Regions from separate parts of the Neorhizobium phenanthreniclasticum genome, predicted to be linked through region 1. Evidence: predicted binding sites of a transcription regulator. Region 1 holds the regulator's gene; each other region holds the start of a gene.

Region 1 (7,516 bases):
TGATCGGGGTATCGACCACGCGGCGGGGACCGAACTCCTGCAGCAACCCTTGCGTGATCTTGTAGGCACCCTGGTATTCGGCGACTTCCTCGCCCATGACGAAGACATCCTCGTCGCGGCGCATTTCTTCCGCCATGGCGTCACGAAGCGCTTCGCGGACGGTCATGGTCACCATTTCGGTGCCGGCCGGAATATCCGGGTCGGAGGCCGTCGGCGCGATCGGCTGGGCCGGAACAGGTGCGGATGCGGAGCCGGTTTCAGTCGGCTTTTCTTCCTGCGGTACCTGCGGAGCCGCAGCCTTCGGCGTTTCGGCGGACGCTTCAGAACCGATGTCGGCAGCGCTTTCGCCGTCGGCGAGGAGAACGGCGATCTTGGTGTTCACCTTGACGTTTTCGGTGCCGGCCGGAACGAGCAGCTTGCCGATCACGCCCTCATCGACGGCTTCCACTTCCATGGTCGCCTTGTCGGTCTCGATTTCGGCGATCACGTCGCCGGAGGTAACCTTGTCACCTTCTTTTTTCAGCCATTTGCTGAGCGTGCCTTCCTCCATGGTCGGGGAAAGGGCGGGCATAAGGATATCGATAGGCATAAAACTCCCTCCCCTCGATCAGAGCAGAATGTCGGTATAGAGCTCGGACACATCCGGCTCCGGATCGGCCTGGGCGAAATCGGCGCTGTCGGCGACGATGTCGCGGACGTCCTTGTCGATCGCCTTCAATTCGTCCTCGGTCGCCCAGCCCTTTTCGAGAAGGCGAGCGCGCACCTGCTCGATCGGGTCGTGCTCGGAGCGCATCTTCTGTACCTCGTCCTTCGAGCGGTACTTGGCCGGATCCGACATGGAGTGGCCGCGATACCGGTAGGTCAGCATTTCGAGGATGATCGGGCCCTTGCCGGACCGGCAATGTTCCATCGCCTCGTCGGCGGCAGCCTTCACGGCGCGTACATCCATGCCGTCCACCTGGAAACCGGGAATGTTGAAGGAAGCGCCGCGCTGCGAGAAATTGGCCTGCGCCGTGGCCCGGGCGGTCGAGGTGCCCATGGCATAGCGGTTGTTCTCGATCACATAGACGACCGGCAGCTTCCAGAGCTCGGCCATGTTGAAGCTCTCGTAGACCTGACCCTGGTTGGCCGCGCCGTCACCGAAATAGGCGGTGCTGACCGCATTGTTGCCGCGGTATTTGTTGGCAAAGGCCAGACCGGTACCGAGCGAGACCTGGGCGCCGACGATGCCGTGACCGCCGTAAAAGTTCTTTTCCTTGGAGAACATGTGCATGGAGCCGCCCTTCCCCTTGGAATAGCCGCCCCGGCGCCCGGTGAGCTCCGCCATGACGCCACGCGCGCTCATGCCCGTCGCCAGCATGTGGCCGTGGTCACGGTAGCCGGTGATGACCTGGTCGCCTTCCTTCAGCGCCATCTGCATGCCGACGACGACTGCTTCCTGGCCGATATAGAGATGACAGAAGCCGCCGATGAAGCCCATGCCATAAAGCTGGCCGGCCTTTTCCTCGAAGCGGCGGATCAGGAGCATGTCGCGGAGGGCCTTGAGCTCCTCTTCCTTGCTGAAGTCAGCAAAGGTGCCGCCGTCGAAATTCTTCTTTGCCGGCCTGGATGCCGTCTTGGTAACAGATTTTGCCGTAGCAGACTTTGCCGCGGATTTGCGGCCGGATACAGACGCGGTTTTGGTCGGCGCCATTCATCCCTCCCTCTCGTGCTGCATGGAGAGCGGCTTTAGTGCCCGACGCTGGCCGTCGGAAACCCGCTCCGGTTTCGAGGCCGTACCATAGGCAAGAAACGAGACCCCAGCAATGCCATAAATGCATGGCTCACATTCCGCACAACACACTGAAAAGACTTGCGAAATGTTAAGTTAACCAGATTCCGGTTAACTCAGAAGTAGTTATTGAAGATGACGATTTCGTCGTTGCGCGAAACATTGAGCTGATAGCGGGCGATCTCATCGAGCATATCTTTCTCCAGAGAGCCGTCACTCATGAGCTGCACCTGCCGCTCAAGCGCCTCGCGTCTGGCCGTCAGCCTGGCGAGCTCCTCGGCACGCGCCTGCCGCTGACGCTCGAATTCCTCGGTGGCGATCAGACCCAGATCACCATGCACAGAATGATAGCCGAAGTATGAAAGGAAGGCGACGGTAATGGCGGGGAGGACAAAACGACCGAATTTTCTTTGTCTGTGATGCTTCGTCCACATGCCCAATCAACGCCTTGTCACGCTCTACGGGGATCGCAGAAATCGATCCGAACAGAATTTCAAATTCGCAGAACTTGCTTAAGCAATCGCTAACTAGAATCGAGTCCGCCGATCTCGACATTCAGGACGTGGAAGCCCCGTAAGTTCTGACGGGAGAAGAAATATGTCGCGCCGTTTTGCCCATTCACAACGCCGCGCGGAGGGACATCCCCTCTCCCCGCGTGCGGGGAGAGGGTGAGGGAGGGGCGTGGAGTTTAGGCCTTCAAAATGCCGCGGCCGGCATAAGCCGCCTGCGGACCCAGCATTTCCTCGATGCGGATGAGCTGGTTGTACTTGGCAAGGCGGTCGGAGCGCGACAGCGAGCCGGTCTTGATCTGTCCGCAATTGGTGGCGACCGCGAGGTCGGCGATGGTGGAATCCTCCGTCTCGCCCGAACGGTGCGACATGACAGCCGTGTAGCGCGCCTTGTGGGCGGTCTCGACGGCATCGAGCGTTTCCGAAAGCGAACCGATCTGGTTGACCTTGACGAGGATGGAGTTTGCGACACCCATGCGGATGCCGTCGCGCAGACGCGCGGAATTGGTGACGAAGAGGTCGTCGCCGACGAGCTGGCACGTGGCGCCGATCTTGTCGGTGAGCGCCTTCCAGCCGTCCCAGTCGTCCTCCGCCATGCCGTCCTCGATCGAAATGATCGGATACTTGCCGACGAGCTCGGCGAGGTAATCGGCCATGGCGCCGGATTCCAGCGTGCGGCCTTCGCCTTCCATCACGTATTTGCCGTCCTTGAAGAACTCCGTCGAGGCGCAGTCGAGCGCCAGGCAGACGTCGTCGCCCGGCTTGTAGCCGGCCTTCTCGACCGACTTCATGATGAAATCGAGGGCTTCCGGGGCGCTCTTCAGGCCCGGAGCGAAACCGCCCTCGTCGCCGACATTGGTGTTATGCCCCTGGGCGGCGAGTTCCTTCTTGAGGACATGGAAGATTTCCGAACCCATGCGCACCGCGTCACGCAGCGTATCGGCGCCGACCGGCATGATCATGAATTCCTGGAAGTCGATCGGGTTGTCGGCATGGGCGCCGCCGTTGATGATGTTCATCATCGGAACGGGGAGGACATGCGCGTTCGGACCGCCCACGTAGCGGTAGAGCGGCAGGCCGGCGGATTCGGCGGCGGCCTTGGCGACGGCGAGCGACACACCGAGGATGGCATTGGCGCCGAGGTGCGACTTGTTCGGCGTGCCGTCGAGCGCGATCATCGTCTTGTCGATGTGGATCTGGCTTTCGGCATCGAAACCACCGATCGCATCGAAGATCTCGGTGTTGACCGCCTCGACAGCCTTTTCGACGCCCTTGCCGCCGTAACGCTTGCCGCCGTCACGCAGTTCGACCGCCTCGTGCGCGCCGGTCGACGCGCCGGACGGAACAGCTGCACGGCCAAAAGAACCGTCTTCCAGATAAACGTCCACTTCAACCGTCGGATTACCGCGGCTGTCGAGGATTTCACGGGCGATGATATCGGTGATGGCGGTCAAAAGACTCTCCCTGGGCTTGGACGTCGGATCTATACGGTTCGGGTCACTGAACATGTCCCACAGTCAGTGACACGAAAATTACAATGCAGCCGCTTTTCGCGCTTTTTCAGGCAGGCGCTTCAGGCAGCCTTTGCGACCGCATCGAGGGCAAGCAGCTTTTCCAGCAGCCGAGGCATGTCTTTGAGATGCACCATGTTCGGACCGTCAGACGGAGCATTGTCCGGGTCCTCGTGGGTCTCGATGAAGAGGCCGGCGACACCGACGGCAACGGCCGCCCGCGCCAGCGTCTCGACGAATTCGCGCTGGCCGCCGGTGGAGCCGCCCTGTCCACCCGGCTGCTGGACCGAATGCGTCGCGTCGAAGACGACCGGAGCGCCCATCGCCGCCATAATCGGCAGCGAGCGCATGTCGGACACCAATGTGTTGTAACCGAAAGAGACGCCGCGTTCGCAGAGCAGCACATTCGGATTGCCGCTCTGGGTGAACTTGGCCAACACGTTCTTCATGTCCCAGGGTGCCAGGAACTGGCCCTTCTTGACATTGATGACGCGGCCGGTTTTCGCCGCAGCGACAAGCAAGTCCGTCTGGCGGCAAAGGAAGGCCGGGATCTGCAGCACGTCCACCGTCTGTGCGACGATGGCGCACTGCTCTTCCGTGTGAATGTCGGTGAGAACCGGGAAGCCGAATTCCTTCTTCAGATCGGCGAAGATTTCCATGGCGCTTTCGAGCCCGATGCCGCGCCTGCCGGAAATCGACGTGCGGTTCGCCTTGTCGAAGGATGATTTGTAGACGAGCCCGATGCCGAGCTTGTCGCAAAGCTCCTTCAGCGCACCCGCCATCATGAAGGCGTGGTCGCGGCTTTCCATCTGGCACGGGCCGGCGATCAGCGACAGGCGGGCATCCTGTGCGAAGACGACCTTGCCGTGCCCTTCGCCGACGGAGACGCGCGGATTGGCGGAGACTTCCATGAGACTATTCCTCGAAACCGAACAACACACCCTGGCCGGGCGCCGCCTGGACCAGCACACGGCCCTCCCGACGGACGAATGCGACGTCATTAGCAGCAAGGATGATCTCTGTCACGGCAAGATCGGCAGTCTTGAAGATGATCGCCCGGCCGCGCAGACCTTCGGCATTCGGCAACGGCGCAAGGGCGAATTCCGATTCGAGATCTTGATCCTGCATGACGCGGATGCGCGTGTTCGAAGCGACAAGCTCCACGGCCGCAGCTTCGATCCCGGCTTTCGCAAGCAGCACCTCTTCGAGCAGGGGCGCAAAATCGTCGGGCGATGCGGCCGAAAGAACGATCTCGCTCAAGCCGGTCACCGTATTGGAATGGCGTTCCAGTTCGCCTCGATCGGCCGGCAGCGGATTGATCCGCTGTGCAGAGAACAAGAAGAAATCCGGCGCATGCTCGTCTCCCGCAAAGGCCAGCCGGAAGCTTGCCTCAGTCTCGGAACCGTCCGGCATCTTCACGCCGCGGGAGAATTCCAGGATATCGCCCGCGGAAATCCCGCGCAGCCTGAAACGCGCGTGATCGGCTGCCGCATCGCCCGTGGCAACCGCGAGGGCCGAAAAGCCCTGACTGTTACGCGCCTTGCGGAAGTCGAGATCCCGGGCGGTGAAGACATTGCCGCGCTTGGCCGCGGCTGTCGCCTGACGCCGGTTGGCGATCGCCAGCGGCTCCAGATAGGCCCCATCCGAGAAAAACACGCAGGCATTGGCCGTGCCGAAAGGATGAAAGGCCTCCGGCGCAACTGTAAATCCGAGTTCTGCCAGTCGCGAACGCGCGACGGCAAGGTCCGCCACCGGCAGAACGAGATGATCGATTAGTCTAGCATTCACGCGAGAGCCCCCAGAATCCGGAATCGCAGCACTACATTGGCAGCGGATCGGCTTCGAGCAAGTGGTGTCGAAAGAGATATGTTGCAGACATCCATGAAGAAAAATCATCATACTTCACGAAAATTTAGGGACTTGCGGAACACATATGGAACATATAGTGTATGTTCTTGATTTGTTTCCGACTCTCAAGGTGCCAAATATGCTCACGCGCAAACAGCAGGAATTGCTTCTGTTCATTCACGAACGCATGAAGGAATCCGGCGTGCCGCCCTCCTTCGACGAAATGAAGGACGCGCTCGACCTCGCGTCGAAGTCCGGCATCCACCGGCTGATCACCGCACTGGAGGAGCGCGGCTTCATCCGCCGCCTGCCGAACCGGGCACGTGCCCTTGAAGTCATCAAGCTGCCGGAAGCCTATCAGTCGAGCCTGCAGCCACGCCGCGGCTTCTCGCCGAGTGTTATCGAGGGCAGCCTCGGCAAGCCGCAGCCGGTCGCTGCCGCTCCGGCCAAGCCCGCAGCCAACGACGATCTCTCCAACGCCACCACGGTTCCCGTCATGGGCCGCATCGCCGCCGGCGTGCCCATCTCGGCGATCCAGAACAACACGCATGATATCGCAGTGCCCGCCGAGATGCTTGGTTCCGGCGAACATTACGCGCTGGAAGTCAAGGGTGATTCGATGATCGAGGCCGGCATCCTGGACGGCGACACGGTGATCATCCGCAACAGCAACACCGCCAATCCGGGAGACATCATCGTAGCGCTGGTGGACGAGGAGGAAGCGACGCTGAAGCGCTTCCGCCGCCGTGGCGCCTCGATCGCGCTGGAAGCCGCGAACCCGGCCTACGAAACCCGGATATTCCCGCCCGACCGGGTAAAGGTCCAGGGCAAGCTGGTCGGCCTCATCCGCCGTTACCATTGATCAATTGCCGAAGCGGTTCCGGGAGCGCCGAGGCGAACATCTTGTTCCGCCAGTCATAGTGGCGATGCCTGCTCCAGGGGCGGTCATGGCCGGCCATGGCGGGGCGAATAGTCCATTGCCGGATGTCGGCTGCGCCGTGCAGGGAAATTTCGAGCGCACCAGTCTTTCGCAAAGCATTGCCGTTGATCATCAATGCGCCGGAGCGGCAGTGATCGAAACGGGCGCGCGGCGCGATGATGATATGGGCGGCATCGCAGGCCGCACCGGCATAACGGCTGTCTTCGACGGAGGCTATGTTGGTGCCCCCGGAAGTTTTCACCCCGCAGAAGACACGCGGCTCGCATACGAAATGACCGGCAGGCACCTGCCTGATGCGGGACCGCGCCGTCTCGATTTCGGCCTGCGTCAGCTCGCGGCGCTCCTCAGGCTTCCCATCGGGCGGTTTATCTCTTGCTGATGACACGTCCGGTTTTATGGGATCGCCCAGGAGAAGTGCCCGTTTCCACTGGCCGTAGATGAAATCGGGCGGACGGGTGCGGTTGGTGGCAATACCTTCCCTGCCTATCACGGCAATCATCGTTCCGTCCTCGGCAACTAGAATATCCGGCAGGGGCTTCGATCGTTCGTGCCAGGAGAACAGCAATGCGGCGGCAACGAGCGGAATGCCGACCAGCCGAAGCCTGCTTCTCAAAAGGGTCAGCAGAAGAAAACCGGCCGTGGAGACAGGCAGGAACCAGGGATGCTGACGACCGATACCGGCGTCGCCGCCCCAGGCCGCGACATGTCTTGCTATGGAGATCACCGCTTCCAGGCCGAGACCCATGAGCTTCAGGAAAGGCGCATCGAGCCCGAACGGTACGAGCAGCATGCCGACCAGTCCGGCCGGCATGACCACGAAAGAAATGATCGGCATGGCGGCGAGGTTTGCCGCCAGGCCGCCGTAGGTCGCAATCCGATGGAAATGCTCGACCGAAAAGATCGCCGTCGACGTGCTGCCGATCAGGGTCGTGGCAAG
Region 2 (7,516 bases), on a different contig from region 1:
AACCCCTCAAGCACCCGTTTCTGCCCGGCCCGGTCAAAATCGATCGTCAGCTTATTCCCCTCGATCGCCGCGATATTGCCGTTGCCGAACTTGATGTGGAATACCCGGTCGCCGACGGAGAATTGCGAGGGGGTTTCGGTGGTGGATTTCGCCACCAGTTCGCCCTCGATGGTGCGGCTGCGCGGGCCGCTTTCGCCGTAGCCGATGCGTTCCACCGCGTGGCCGGAGCGGGTGCCCCAGTTGTCGCGGGTCGCGTCGGTCTTGTTCTGTTGGGCGCGTTTCCAGCCGGGGGTCGAGTAGGTGTTGGCGAAGGGATCGGCCTTGTCGAAGCGCGATTGGCCGTAACCACCGCGTCCGCCGCCATATCCCCCGTAATTCGTATCGGCGACGGCGACGTCCACATGCATCTGCGGCAGTTCGTCGAGGAAGCGTGACGGCATGGTGGATTGCCACAGCCCGTGGATGCGGCGGTTGGAGACGAACCAGATATGGCAGCGCCGCTTGGCGCGGGTAATCCCCACATAGGCGAGGCGGCGTTCCTCCTCCAGCCCTGCGCGGCCGCCTTCGTCGAGCGCCCGCTGATGGGGAAAAAGGCCTTCCTCCCAGCCGGGCAGGAAGACCGTTTCGAATTCGAGCCCCTTGGCGGAATGCAGCGTCATGATCGACACCGCATCCATATCCTCGTTCTGCTCGGCATCCATGACCAGCGACACGTGTTCCAGAAAGCCGCGCATCGACTCGAAGGCTTCCATCGAGCGGATCAGTTCCTTGAGGTTTTCGAGCCGGCCCGGCGCTTCGGCGGATTTGTCGTTCTTCCACATGTCCGTATAGCCGGACTCTTCGAGGATCTGCTCGGAAAGTTCGATATGCGGCGTGTTCTCAAGCTTCTGGCTCCAGTTCCGGAAGCTTTGCACCACGTCGAACAGGGCCTTGCGCGCCTTGGGCTTCAGTTCGTCCGTCTCGATGATATCCGCGGCAGCCTGGAGCATCGGGATATCGCGGGCGCGGGCATAGTCGTGCAGATAGCGCACGGTCGTATCGCCCAGGCCCCGCTTCGGCGTGTTGATGATGCGCTCGAAGGCGAGATCGTCGGCCGGCTGGCAGACGAGGCGGAAATAGGCCATGGCGTCGCGAATTTCCATCCGTTCGTAGAAGCGCGGGCCGCCGATGACGCGGTAGTTGAGGCCGAGCGTCACGAACCGGTCTTCGAATTCGCGCATCTGGAAGGAGGCGCGCACGAGGATCGCCATGTCGTTCAGCGCATGCTTTTTCCCGTCGGAATCGCCGCGCTGCAGCCGTTCGATCTCCTCGCCGACGGCGCGGGCTTCCTCTTCGGAATCCCAGGCGGCATGCACGATCACCTTCTCGTCGTCGGGGTTCACCCGGTCGGTGAACAGCGTCTTGCCGAGGCGGCCTTCGTTATGGGCGATCAGACGGCCGGCGGCGCCGAGAATATGTTCGGTGGAACGGTAGTTGCGCTCCAGCTTGATCACCCTGGCGCCCGGAAAATCCTTCTCGAAGCGCAGGATATTGTCCACCTCCGCGCCGCGCCAGCCATAGATCGACTGGTCGTCGTCGCCGACACAGCAGACGTTCTGGGGCACGCCCTTCGGCCGCTGCGCGAGCAGGCGCAGCCACATGTATTGTGCGGTGTTGGTATCCTGATACTCGTCGACGAGGATATAGCGGAACCTGTTGTGGTAATCTTTCAGGATATCCGGGTTCTGGCGGAAGATCGCGATCGGATGCAGCAAAAGGTCGCCGAAGTCGCAGGCGTTCAGCGTTTTGAGCCGCGCCTGATAGGCGGCGTAGAGCTCGCGGCCCTTGCCGTTCGCGAAGGCCCGCGCATCGCCTTCGGGGATATCGGCGGGCAGCAGGCCCTTGTTCTTCCAAGTGTCGATCATGCCGGCGAACTGCCGGGCCGGCCAGCGCTTGTCGTCGAGCCCTTCCGCCTGGATGAGCTGCTTGATGAGGCGGATGACGTCGTCCGTGTCGAGAATGGTGAAGTCGGAGCGGAGCCCTGCGAGTTCCGCGTGGCGGCGCAGGAGCTTCACGCCGATCGAATGGAAAGTGCCGAGCCAGGGCATGCCTTCCACCGCGCCGCCGACGAGCACGCCGATGCGCTCCTTCATCTCGCGGGCCGCCTTGTTGGTGAAGGTGACGGCCAATATCTGCGAGGGGAAGGCCCGGCCTGTCTCAAGGATATGCGCGATGCGTGTCGTCAGTACCCGCGTCTTGCCGGTGCCCGCGCCCGCGAGCACGAGGACGGGGCCGTCCAGCGTCTCGACCGCTTCGCGCTGCTCCGGGTTGAGGCCTGACAGATAATCGGGGGCGCGATGCTGATCCCGGGCGGCCATGGCGCGCGCTGCGATGCCGAGCCCGGCATTTCCCGCAGGCGGCGGGGCAGGCGCCTTGCGCGGCGCCGGTTCGGGCTCCTCGTCGAAAAACGGGATGTCGTCGAAACTGTTACTCATGCGGCCAATGTAATGATTCGGACCTGAAAGACCAGAAAATGTTCCTCTTTTATTCCTAGTCTCTCCATAAGTCCCGGCTAAATTGTGGAGTGGCGGGTCGCTGCTCCGTCAGAAAACCGCAATTCGGGGGGCGTCATGTATGCATCCGATCTAACAAACCCGTGAGATTTCGTGAGGTTACATTTCCGTAAGGTACGGAATCTCCCATTGCCTGTGCACATGCAAAAAAGGATACTTGCTCTGGAAATTGGAATGCGCGCCACCCGGAGACCTGAATGCGGATTTGGAAACAGCTTCTGCTGAGTATCGTGATTCTGGCCGGAGCCTTGTGTCTATGGGTATTCATGGTCCCGAGCGCCGGTGAGATCCTTGCGAAGATGGGCGTCCCGGGGCAGGTGGTGGCTGCGATCCGTCCCGAACAGGCGAAATCCGCGTCGCAGGGTGCAGGCGGCGGTAATGCTGCAGCGCAGCAGCCGGGCCGGAGCGGCCAGGGTGCCGGCGGACAGCGCGGCCAGGGCGGCGGCAACCGCCCGACCATGGTGGTCGCCGAGCCGGTTTCGACCGGCACCGTCAACGACCGCCTGTCGGCGATCGGCAGCGGCGAGGCGATCCAGTCCGTCATCGTCATGCCGCAGGCCTCCGGTACGATCCATGAGATCATGGTCGCGTCCGGTCAGAAGGTCGTGAAGGGCCAGGTGCTTGCCCGCCTCGACGACGACGAACAGATGATCGAGCGCGATAAGGCAGAGGTGGCGCTCAGGAGCGCCCAGGAGAAATCCGTCTCCTACAAGAACCTGCAGTCGGTCTCCCGCCTCGACGTGTTCGATGCGCAGATCGCCGAAGAGGCGGCGAAGCTTGCCCTTTCCACTGCTGAACTCAATCTGAAGCGTCGCGATATCGCAGCGCCGATCGACGGGATTGCGGGCATCGTCGCGGTCAATATCGGCGACAATGTCACGACGCAGACCAATGTCGTCACCATCGACGACCGGTCGGCGATCCTCGTCGATTTCTGGGCGCCCGAGCGTTTCGCCATCGCCATCGAGCCGAACCAGCCGGTCGAGGCGAGCTCGATCGCCAGACCGGGCCGGATCTTTTCCGGCAAGGTGGAAGCAATCGACAACCGCGTCGATCCTGCAAGCCGCACGATGCGCATCCGCGCCCGCGTCGAAAATCCGGGCGACGTGCTGCGTGCCGGCATGTCCTTCAGCGTCAGCATGCGTTTTGTGGGCGAGACCTATCCGGCCGTCGATCCGCTGGCCATCCAGTGGGACGGTGAAGGCTCCTACGTCTGGCAGATCAAGGACGGTAAGTCGGTCAAGACCCGGGTGCGCGTCGTGCAGCGCAATCCCGATGCGGTTCTCGTGGAAGCTCAGCTCAACGAAGGTGACATGGTCGTGACGGAAGGCCTGCAGCGCGTGAGGGAAGGGGCGCCCGTGCGCATCTTCGGCACGCCGGAAACGGCCGAGGTGGCGCGCCAATGAAGATCGAAATCCCGAGCTTTGGTCACGACAGGCAAGCGCATTCAGGCGACGGCAAATCCAGCCAGACGTTTACGGCGCTCTTTGTGAGGCGGCCGATCCTGGCTGCGGTCCTCAATACGCTGCTCGTCGTCGCGGGCCTTGCGGCGCTCGCGGGCGTCGAAGTGCGCGAACTGCCGGATGTCGACCGGCCGATCATCACCGTGCAGACCAATTATGACGGCGCCTCGCCGCAGACCATGGACCAGGAGGTCACCCAGGTCATCGAGGGGGCCGTCGCCCGTGTCAGCGGCCTCAAGGCGCTTTCCTCGCAGTCGCAGTTCGGTTCGAGCCGGGTGACGATGGAGTTTAACGATTCCGTCGATCTTTCGGACGCGGCGAACGACGCGCGCGATGCGGTCGGTCGCATCGCGAACCAGCTCCCGGACGACGCCGACGAACCGCGCATCGTCAAGGCGGATGCCGATTCGGATGCGATCATGCGTCTGGCGGTCACCTCGTCCAAGCTGTCGATGGAGGATCTGACCCAGTTGGTTGACAACGAGATCGTCGACCGGCTGGCTGCGGTCGAAGGCGTTGCCGACGTCCAGCTTTACGGCGATCAGGACAAGGTATTCCGCGTGGACGTGAACCAGGCGGCGCTCGCCGGGCGCGGGCTGACCGTTGCGGATGTCTCCGAGGCTCTGGAAAGCGCGGCGCTCGACGTGCCGGCAGGTTCCCTCAAGAGCACGACGCAGGACATCGTGGTACGCACCACGGCCAGTCTCACGACGCCCAGGGATTTTGAAAACGTGCTGATTGCGCCGAACATCCGGGTTTCGGATGTGGCGACCGTTTCGCTCGGTCCGGACGACGGATCCACGGTGCTGCGGTCGAACGGCGTGCAAGGCATCGGCCTTGGCATCATCCGCCAGGCGCAGTCGAATACGCTCAATATTTCCGACGGCGTGAAGAGCGCGGTGGCGGAACTGCAGAAGACGCTGCCGGAAGGGACGCGCATCGCGATCACCAGTGACGACGCGCTCTTCATCGAAGGTGCGCTGCACGAAGTGGAGATCGCGCTCATCCTGTCGGCGACGGTGGTCGTGGCGGTCATCTATCTCTTCCTGCGCGACTGGCGTGCGACGCTCATTCCGGCGCTGACGATGCCGGTGGCGCTGATCGGCACGCTGGTTGCGATCTATCTCGTCGGTTTCTCGATCAACATCCTGACGCTGCTGGCGATCGTCCTTGCGACAGGTCTCGTCGTCGACGACGCGATCGTGGTGCTGGAGAATATCGTCCGGCGACGAATGGAAGGCATGGGACCGCGGGCTGCCGCCGTGCTCGGCACGCAGGAAGTGTTCTTCGCGGTCATTGCGACGACCGCGACGCTTGCAGCCGTCTTCATCCCGCTGTCCTTCCTTCCCGGTCAGATCGGCGGACTGTTCAAGGAATTCGGCTTCGTGCTTGCCTTCTCGGTCGCGTTGTCCTCGGTCACGGCTCTCACCCTTTGCCCGATGCTGGCGTCGCGCATGCTCACAAGGCCGATGAAGGAGGAGCACGGCCTGCTTGGCGTGTTCGGCAGTGCGTTTGCCCGCGTCTATGCCTCCGCCCTTCGTTTTTGCCTGAATGCGCCGCTGGTCGTCATTATTGTCTCGGCGATCTTTGCGTTCGCCGCCTATCACGTCTTCGGCCAGGTCAAGAGCGAACTGACACCGCGCGAGGACCGCGCTTCGATCATGCTGCGGCTGACCGCCCCGCAGGGCGTGAGCCTGGATTTCACCCGCGACCAGATGCAGCGTGTCGAGGAGAACCTGAAGCCGCTGCTGGACGCAGGCGAGATCGCCAATATTTTTTCGATCTCCGGCTTCAACAACAACAAGAACAGCGGTTTCATGGTGCTGACGCTTGCCCCCTGGGACGAGCGCGCCCGGACCCAGGACCAGATCGCCGCGGATGTGAATGCGGCAGCGCTCCGCGTCCCGGCGCTGCGCGGTTTCACGATGCAGTCGAACAGCCTCAAGATCCGCGGCGCCGGCAACGGCCTGCAGATGGCGCTGGTCGGCAATGACTATGATCTGCTCACCTCAACTGCGATGAAACTGGTGTCGCAGATGGAGCAGAGCCCCCTGTTCGACACGCCGCGCCTCACCAACGAGCCGACCCAGGCGCAGCTTTCCGTCGCGATAGACCGTGAACGTGCCTCCGACCTCGGCATCGACATCACCGGACTGTCGACGGCCATGCAGTCGCTCCTGGAAGGGCGGTCCGTGGTCGATGTCTTCGTCAACGGCGATGCGCTGCCGGTCAAGCTCACCTCCACCACCCGGCCGCTCGATGATCCGACCGATCTTGAAAATCTTTTCCTGAAAACCGGTGACGGCAAGATCGTGCCCATGTCGACCATAGCGTCCCTGAAGGAGGGGGCCGTGGCGCCGCAGCTGAACCGGGAGCAGCAGCTTGCCTCGGTGTCGATCTCTTCCGGCCTGCGTGACGGCGTTGCGCTCGGCGATGCGGTCAAGGAGATGACCGCGCTCGCCCAGCCGCTCCTGCCGTCGGGCGTCCGGCTGATGCCGATGGCGGAAGCCAAGACGCTCGGCGAGAATTCGAACGCCATGCTGCTCACCTTCGGTTTTGCGATCGCCATCATCTTCCTGGTGCTCGCCGCCCAGTTCGAAAGCGTGCTGTCGTCGCTGATCATCATGGCGACGGTTCCGCTCGGGCTTGCCTGCGCCGCGATCGCCTTGGTGCTGACGGGATCCAGTCTCAATGTCTACAGCCAGATCGGCCTCGTGCTGCTTGTCGGGGTGATGGCCAAGAACGGCATCCTGATCGTGGAGTTTGCAAATCAGCTGCGGGACCGCGGCGCGAATGTCCGCGATGCGATCGAAACGGCCTGCGCCCTTCGGCTGCGCCCGGTGATGATGACGATGATTGCGACGATCATCGGCGGCGTTCCGCTGGTGCTTGCGAGGGGCGCCGGCGCCGAAGCGCGTATCGCGCTCGGCTGGGTCATCGTCGGCGGCCTCGGCTTTGCCGTGCTCATCACGCTGTTCATCACGCCGGTCGCCTATCTTCTGATCGCCCGCTTCGCCAAGCCGCACATGCATGAGGAGGAGCGGTTCCACCAGGAACTCGCGCATGCCGCGCGCCGCAAGGATGATGAGGCCGGAGACGAGAAGAAGGACGAGCCGTTGCTGGCGGCCGAGTGAGGAGCGATCCTTTCACTCCCGAGCCAGCAAGCCATCCAGTTGAGCCGCCAGTTCCCCACCTGCATTCCTGTCCTCCGCCACCTTCCGGTAAAGCCCGGCCATTCCCCTGAAGATGAGGGAGGCGGGGTCGTCTTCACCGAGGAAGGCGGCGATCTCCTCCATTTCCGCCACCCAGCGATAGGCCTTGGGATACATGTCGGGAATGCCGAGCGAGAGTTTCCGGTTGAGATCGGGCGCGCTGTCTGCGAGTTCGCCCTTCAGACTCTGGTCCGCGCCGGAGCGGATGGCGGCGAGCATCATCGCCGTACCGAGGCCGATGACGCCCTTGTTGATGCCTCCGTAACACATTTTCAGCGCCGAAGCGGCG
Region 3 (7,516 bases), on a different contig from region 1:
GATCATGCTGGCTTTTGCAAGCCCCGCGGAACTGGACGTGCTCGGCCTCTGCGCAGTCGCCGGAAACGTGCCGCTTTCCTATACCAGCCGTAACCTCAGGATCGTCTGCGAACTCTGCGGCAGGCAGGACGCGGCGATCTACGAGGGAGCCCGGAAACCAACCCTGCGTCCTCAGGTGACCGCGGAGCACGTCCACGGCAGGACAGGTCTCGACGGCGCCGAACTGCCTGAGCCGATGATGCCGGTGCGCAGCACCCATGCAGTGGATTTCATCGTCGAGACATTGCGCTCCGAGCCGGTCGGAACGGTGACGCTTTGTACCCTCGGGCCGCTCACCAATGTGGCGCTGGCGCTTCAAAAGGCGCCGGACATAGCACCGCGCGTGAGGGAATTGGTGATGATGGGCGGTGGCTTCTTCGAGGGCGGCAACATCACGCCTGCTGCCGAGTTCAACATTTATGTGGATCCGGAAGCGGCGAAGGCCGTCTTTGCCTCCGGTATCCCGATCGTCATGATGCCGCTCGACGTCACCCACAAGCTTTTGACGACCAAGGCTCGTGTCGGAAAGATTGCGGCACTCGGGACCAGGCCGGCACAGGTGCTGGTCGACTGGCTTGCGTTCTTCGAGCGATTCGACATCGAAAAATACGGCTCCGATGGCGGGCCGCTGCATGATCCGACCGTGATTGCCTATCTGCTGAAGCCCGAACTCTTCTCGGGGCGCGATTGCAATGTCGAAATCGAAACGCGGTCGGAGCTGACGGCCGGCATGACCGTAGTCGACTGGTGGCGGGTTTCCGGCCGCAAGCCCAATGCCAAGGTCATGCGCGATGTGGATGCCGACGGCTTCTTCGCACTGCTTACGGAACGTGTCGGCCGGCTTTGACCGGCCTCACCCGCGGATAAAGGAAAGGCCGCCGGACACTGACCGGCGGCCACCATTCAGGCTTTTTGCATCGGTGATCAGAACTCTTCCCACTCGTCCGCAACGGCGGCGGATCCCACAGCAATGGCCGCCTTCGGTGCAGGCTTTGCACGCGGCGATGCTGGAGCAGGTCGATTTGCCTGCGGCGCCCGCATGGACTGTACGACCTGCCGCAATGCTTGCGGTGCGTTCTGAACCTGGCCGGTGGCATGCGTTGAGACGCGGAAGCGGGCTACCAGCGACCGCAACGTTTCCGCCTCATTGCTGAGCACGGAACTTGCCGCGGTGGTTTCTTCCACCATGGCGGCGTTCTGCTGGGTCACCTGATCCATCTGGTTGACGGCGGAATTGATCTCCTTGAGACCGACAGCCTGTTCGCTGGCGGAGGCGGAGATCTGACGGATCAGCCCGTTGATCTGCATGACCTGGACGGCGATCTTCTGCAGCGCATCGCCCGCCTTTCCGACCAGGTCCACTCCCTCGCCGACCTGGGTCGTAGATGTGTTGATGAGGGCTTTGATCTCCTTGGCGGCATTAGCAGAGCGCTGCGCCAATTCGCGCACTTCCTGCGCAACGACGGCGAACCCTTTTCCGGCCTCGCCGGCGCGGGCCGCTTCGACGCCTGCGTTGAGCGCAAGCAGGTTGGTCTGGAAAGCGATTTCGTCGATGACGCCGATAATGCGGGAAATCTCCTGCGAGGACTGGGCAATGCCCTGCATCGAGGCGACCGCCTTTTGCACCACCTCACCGGACTTTTCCGCATCGTCACAGGCGAGGTTGACAGTGGAGGCAGCCGAACCCGCATTTTCAGCGCTGGAATTCACCTGGGCGGTGAGCTCGTTGAGCGCTGCGGCGGTCTCTTCGAGGCTCGATGCCTGCTGCTCGGTCCTGCGCGACAGATCCTGTGCGCTGGCGGCAATTTCGCGGGTACCGTTGCCAATGTTATGCACGGTGGAATTGACGGTCGCGATCGTGTCTTCAAGGCTTTCCAGCGCCCGGTTGAAATCGGTCTTCAGCTTTGCGTATTCGCCTGGAAACTCTTCCTGGACCCGGTAGCCGAGGTTGCCGTTCGAGAGTTCGGCCAATCCCCTGGCAAGGGAGGCGACGATGCGCTGCTGTTCAAGAGCGTTGGCTTCCCGCTCGTTTTCCGAACGGCTCCTCTCTCTTTCGGCAGCATTGCGCTGAGCTTCGGCCTCGGTTTCCAACCGGCGGCCGTCGGCCAACGTATGCCGGAAGCCTTCGAGCGATTGGGAGAGCGAGCCGATCTCATCGTTCCGGTCCTGGCCTTCGACCGGCTGTTCGAAACGGCCCTGGCCGAGAAGATCGACGCTTCCGAGCAGCGCGCCCAAAGGACGACGCACGAAGACGGTACTGCCGAAATAGAGGGTCGCAATGCAGGCGCCCATGATGACGACACCGCCAAGAACCATCATCCACGTCTGATCCTGGACAGGCGCAGCGATGACGCTGTGGGGCACGTCGACGACGATCGCCCAGGTGGTGTTGAGGTCCGGTACCGTGAATGGGTAGACGACGCGCTCGTAGGGTTCCGAAGCATCGGCCGAGAGATTGTCGAGTTGTGCGGGCTTGTCTGCCTTCAGCGCGGCGAGAAGCTCGCTCGCCTTGTCGCCTTCCACCGGCTTCATCAGCTTGTCCGGATCAACCGGGACAATCCAGTTGCCACCCTGGGACACGAGAAGGACACGGCCGGAACCGAAGGGCTTCATCGCCTGCAGCTTATTCGTGAGGGTGGCGAGCGACACGTCGAGACCGGCAACGCCGAGAAATTTCGAGCCCGAGAAGACCGGATAGGCAATCGAGCTCATGGCGGTTGCGTCGCCGGTCGTGCTTTCCACGTAAGGCTGGGTCAGTGAGCCCTTCTTGGAGTTGGCGGCCAGCGCGTACCACTCCGCCTGGGTGTCGATGTCGAAAACGCTGTAGGCGATATCGCCGGTGCGGCTCTTGGTCCAGTAGGGTGCAAGTTCGCCCTTCTTGTTCGCCCCCATCTCCTTGTTTCCGACAAGGTCGGCGTTCTTGCCGTCGAAGGTGCCGGGCGCTTCTGCGAACCAGCTGCCATAGGCGAATGCGTTCTGCTCGAGATTGGCCTTCAGGGCATCGACCACGCCTTTGCGATCGAGGTAATCGCCCGCATGACCGCGACCGATCACGCCGGCGATCGATCGGGCGGCGCCTGCGAGTTGTCCCATGTCGACGGCGACTTCGTTGGCGATCGAGCGAGCCTCCGCCTCGGCCTGAGCCATGGTGAGCGACGAGACGCGGCTGCGTGTCTGGGAGATCAGGAAGAGGTTGGAGATGACGAGAACTGCAGCGATTGCCAGGCTCGTCACAAGGATCAGTTTCGTGGACAGGGACTTGATCTTCAGCGGAAACATGGGCTCGCGCCTTCAGCAGGGTATCAAAGGGGAGTATTCACCTGGAGGCGCCCCGTCATGGGGCTGCCGCGGAAGGGATAGCTGGCGAATCCACTGCCGCGGAGGTGTTGGCGACACCCTAGGATCGATATCTTAACTTTGACTGAAATCAGCGCAGCCGGAATTTACATCGCAACAGCACGGTTGCCGCCTACTTCAGACTCGGCGATCGACCTGATCGGCGAGCGGGATGGACGGCTGCGCACCGCGGACAAGGCAGGCGAGCGAGCCGGCAACCGCTGCCCTGCGGAGTGCTTCGGCAAATTCAAGTCCCTGTTCCAGGCTGGCGGCCAGGTAGCCGCAGAACGTGTCGCCCGCCCCGACCGTATCGGCCGGTTCGATCTTGAGGCCTTCAGCAGAAAAGAACCGACCCTCACGGACGGCTACGACGCCATCGCCGCCGAGTGTCACCACGAAGGTCTGGCCGGTTTTCGAATGCAGCTTTTCCAATGCGGTCTTGCGCGTGGCGGCATCCGGGATCGGATGCCCCGCAAGAAGCTCGAATTCCGTCTCGTTGGCGACCACGATATCGGCAAGCCGGGCAAGCCGTGCAGCGTCATCCGTCAGCGGCGCTGTATTCATCAGCGTTACAATCCCCTTTGCACGCGCCGCCTTGAGGGCCGCTTCCACCGTGGTGGCCGGAATTTCGAGTTGCAACATCAGGATGTCGCCGGTCTGCATGGTTTCGACTGCCGCGTGGGCCTGTGCCTCACTCACGGTGCCGTTGGCGCCGGGCACGACCGCGATCATATTCTCGCCTGTGCCGCCGACAAGGATCAGCGCCGTGCCGGTCGGCGTGCTGACATGTGCGACGCCGGACAGGTCGACCTTAGCTTCATCGAGAAGGGCGAGCGCCGGTCCGGCAAAGTTATCTTCGCCGACGGCTCCGACCATCTTCACCGTGCTTCCGGCGCGCCGTGCCGCGAGCGCCTGGTTGGCGCCCTTGCCGCCGGCAGCCGTTGCGAAGCTCGTTCCTGCAACGGTTTCACCGGGCTGCGGAAGGCGTTCGGTCGTTGCGGTGAGATCCATGTTGATGGAGCCGAGGACAGTGATCATGGGCAGGCCTGCTTGCTGGTGTAAAGTCGCGCGACACTGCCCGAGAGCGTCACTCCTCGTCAACCACCCTGAGCTTGAGCAGGCCGGTGCGGCTTTCGACGACCTTGGCCTGCGGCGCGTCGCGGGATGCTTCGGCGTCTGCCGGCGCTTCCAGTTCCAATGCCTCGATCCTGGCGCCACGGCGATTGAGCTTGTCGGTGGACGTGATGATCTGCTCCACATCCTTCTGGGCGGCGAGGAAATGCGCCTGAAGTTTGCGTGTCCTGTCGTCGAGCCGGGCCAGATCCTCCACCAGAAGAGCCACCTCGCCTTGGATGAGATGCGCCTGTTCGCGCATCCGCTGATCTTTCAGGACTGCCTGGATGACCTGGATCGACAGCATCAGGAGAGAAGGCGATACGAAGACCACGCGGGCGCGTTGCGCCTTCTGCACCACGCCCTCGAAATGCTCGTGGATCTCGGCAAAGATCGATTCCGACGGCACGAAGAGGAAGGCCATCTCCTGGGTTTCGCCCGGCAGGAGGTATTTCTCGGAAACGTCTTTGATATGCACGTCCAGATCGCGGCGGAACTGCTGCGCAGCCGCCCGCCTCGCTTCTGGTGCGGCAGCCTCGCGAAAGGCATTCCAGGCCTCCAGCGGGAACTTGGCATCCACTGCCAGCGGCGGTGCGCCGTTCGGCATCTTGATGAGGCAGTCGGGCCGGGTGCCGTTGGAAAGCAGTGCCTGGAACGAATAGGCGCCGAGCGGAAGGCCGTCCGCGACGATCGCCTCCATCCGCCCCTGGCCAAAAGCGCCGCGAGTCTGCTTGTTCGACAGGATCGCCTGCAGGCCGACGACATCCTTGGCAAGCGTCTGGATATTGTTCTGCGCGGCGTCGATGACGGCGAGTCTCTCCTGAAGCCGGCGGAGATTCTCATGCGTCGACTTGGTCTGTTCGGTAATCGTCGCGCCGATCCGGTGCGTCATGCCATCAAGACGCTGGCTGACAGCCTGGTTGAGTTCCGATTGCCGCGCCGAAAGCGTCTCCGCCATGGCCGACAGCCGGCCCTGCATCTCGCTCTGGGCACGAAGGAGTTCGGAAAGCCTCGCTTCCGCCTCGACCGCCTGCCGGGCGATTTCCCGCTGGCGACGGTTGATAAAAAACACCGCGAGCAGAATAACTAGCGCCGCCGCTGCGGCTGCAACGGCCACAGCCTGCTGGTCGGCCAGAAGCGCGGGGAGACGTGCGAGAAGATCATCCATGGCGGGAAGCTAACAGAATTCCGCGGCTTGAAAAGATCAAAACGTGAACATTATATAAAAAAGCGAAGCGATCCCTGTTTCTTCCGAAAAAAAGTTACGTTATGGGAAGCCATGACCATCAAACCGCTGATTATTCTCCCGAACCCGATCCTGCGCCAGGTTTCCAAGCCCGTCGAACAGGTAAATGACGAACTCCTGAGGCTTGCCGACGATATGCTGGAGACCATGTACGAGGCGCCTGGCATCGGCCTTGCGGCGATCCAGATCGGCGTGCCGCGCCGGCTTCTCGTCATCGACGTTGCCCGGGAGGGCGAAGAGAAGAACCCGCAGGTCTTCATCAACCCGGAGATCGTCAAATCCTCCGACGAGCGGTCCGTCTACGAGGAGGGCTGCCTTTCTATTCCGGAATATTACGCCGAGGTGGAGCGGCCCGCGGCTGTCACGGTCAAGCATATCGGCCGGGACGGCAAGGAACATATGGTGGAGGCCGATGGCCTGCTTGCCACCTGCCTGCAGCACGAGATCGATCACCTGAACGGCGTGCTCTTCATCGACTACATCTCGCGTCTGAAGCGGGAGATGGTGATCAAGAAGTTCACCAAGGCCGCCAAGGCGAAGGCCGTTTAGGGCTTCAACCGGCGATCTTCAGTTTGAAGGCGCGCTTTCCAAGCGTGGAACGTCCATGTCTCTTCGAATCATCTTCATGGGCACGCCGGAATTTTCCGTGCCGACGCTTGAGGGCCTGAAGCAGGCGGGCCATGATATCGTCGCGGTCTATACGCAGCCGCCGAGGCCGGGCGGCCGGCGCGGGCTTGATCTCGTCAAGTCGCCGGTACATCAGGCGGCCGAGCTTCTCGGCATTCCCGTCTTCACGCCCGCCAACTTCAAGGATCCGGAAGAGCGCGAGAAATTCCGGGCTCTGAACGCCGACGTGGCCGTGGTCGTTGCCTATGGCCTGCTTCTGCCGGAAGCGGTCCTCACCGGCACGCGGCTCGGCTGTTACAACGGCCATGCGTCGCTCCTGCCGCGCTGGCGTGGTGCAGCCCCCATACAGCGGGCGATCATGGAAGGAGACGAGAAGACCGGCATGATGGTGATGCAGATGGAGAAAGGCCTCGATACGGGGCCGGTGGCGCTTACTAGGGAAGTCGAGATCGGCGAAAACATGACGGCGGGAGAACTGCACGACAAGCTGATGCTGGTCGGCGCCCGCGCCATGGTCGAGGCGATGGGGAAACTGGAAGCCGGCGACCTGCCGCTGACGCCGCAGCCGCAAGAGGGCGTGCTTTATGCCGCCAAGATAGACAAGGGCGAGACGCGCATTGATTTCTCGAAACCGGGGCGGGATGTTCATAACCATATTCGCGGCCTGTCGCCCTTTCCCGGCGCCTGGTTCGAGGCCGAGATCAACGGCAGGCCGGAGCGCATCAAGGTTTTGGCATCCGAAATGAGGGAGGGGCGTGGTCAGCCAGGCATGGTGCTGGATGACGCGCTGACGGTCGCCTGCGGTGATGGTGCCGTCCGGCTGCTGAAGCTTCAGAAAGCAGGCGGCAAGCCGCTTGCGGCGGCCGATTTCCTGCGCGGCACGCCGATCCCGGCCGGGGCGAGGCTCTCCTGATGCCGCGATACCGCATGACCGTCGAATATGACGGCACCAATTATGTCGGCTGGCAGATGCAGGAAAACGGCCACTCGGTGCAGGCGGCGCTCCAGGGCGGCATCCTGTCGCTGACCGGCGAAACCGTCTCGATCCGCGGCGCGGGCCGCACGGATTCCGGCGTTCACGCCGTGGGTCAGGTCATCCACGCGGATCTATCGCGCGAGTGGAAGCCTTATAAGCTGCGCAATGCATTGAACGCC

What was found. Region 1 encodes LexA, which represses DNA repair genes until DNA is damaged. Its sites were predicted from a motif close to TGTTCNNNNTGTGTTCNG; they were not measured.
Region 2: a site for LexA is predicted at 2,514-2,531, ahead of ABK249_RS16515 (ATP-dependent helicase). Genes of this name have one in related genera too.
Region 3: a site for LexA is predicted at 5,689-5,706, ahead of ABK249_RS03240 (DNA recombination protein RmuC). Genes of this name have one in related genera too.

What each region holds. Positions count from the first base shown of each region.
Region 1 is NZ_JBEAAL010000020.1:122,710-130,225, reverse strand. It holds gene ABK249_RS23260 (pyruvate dehydrogenase complex E1 component subunit beta) at 1-589, opposite strand, end outside; gene pdhA (pyruvate dehydrogenase (acetyl-transferring) E1 component subunit alpha) at 608-1,693, opposite strand; gene ABK249_RS23250 (FtsB family cell division protein) at 1,888-2,205, opposite strand; gene eno (phosphopyruvate hydratase) at 2,460-3,734, opposite strand; gene kdsA (3-deoxy-8-phosphooctulonate synthase) at 3,854-4,702, opposite strand; gene ABK249_RS23235 (VOC family protein) at 4,707-5,579, opposite strand; gene lexA (transcriptional repressor LexA) at 5,779-6,501, shown strand; gene ABK249_RS23225 (ComEC/Rec2 family competence protein) at 6,482-7,516, opposite strand, start outside.
Region 2 is NZ_JBEAAL010000011.1:216,190-223,705, forward strand. It holds gene ABK249_RS16515 (ATP-dependent helicase) at 1-2,474, opposite strand, end outside; gene ABK249_RS16520 (efflux RND transporter periplasmic adaptor subunit) at 2,750-3,958, shown strand; gene ABK249_RS16525 (efflux RND transporter permease subunit) at 3,955-7,149, shown strand; gene ABK249_RS16530 (NAD(P)-dependent oxidoreductase) at 7,162-7,516, opposite strand, start outside.
Region 3 is NZ_JBEAAL010000001.1:654,214-661,729, reverse strand. It holds gene ABK249_RS03255 (nucleoside hydrolase) at 1-886, shown strand, start outside; gene ABK249_RS03250 (methyl-accepting chemotaxis protein) at 964-3,318, opposite strand; gene ABK249_RS03245 (ribokinase) at 3,514-4,413, opposite strand; gene ABK249_RS03240 (DNA recombination protein RmuC) at 4,463-5,656, opposite strand; gene def (peptide deformylase) at 5,768-6,283, shown strand; gene fmt (methionyl-tRNA formyltransferase) at 6,339-7,274, shown strand; gene truA (tRNA pseudouridine(38-40) synthase TruA) at 7,274-7,516, shown strand, end outside.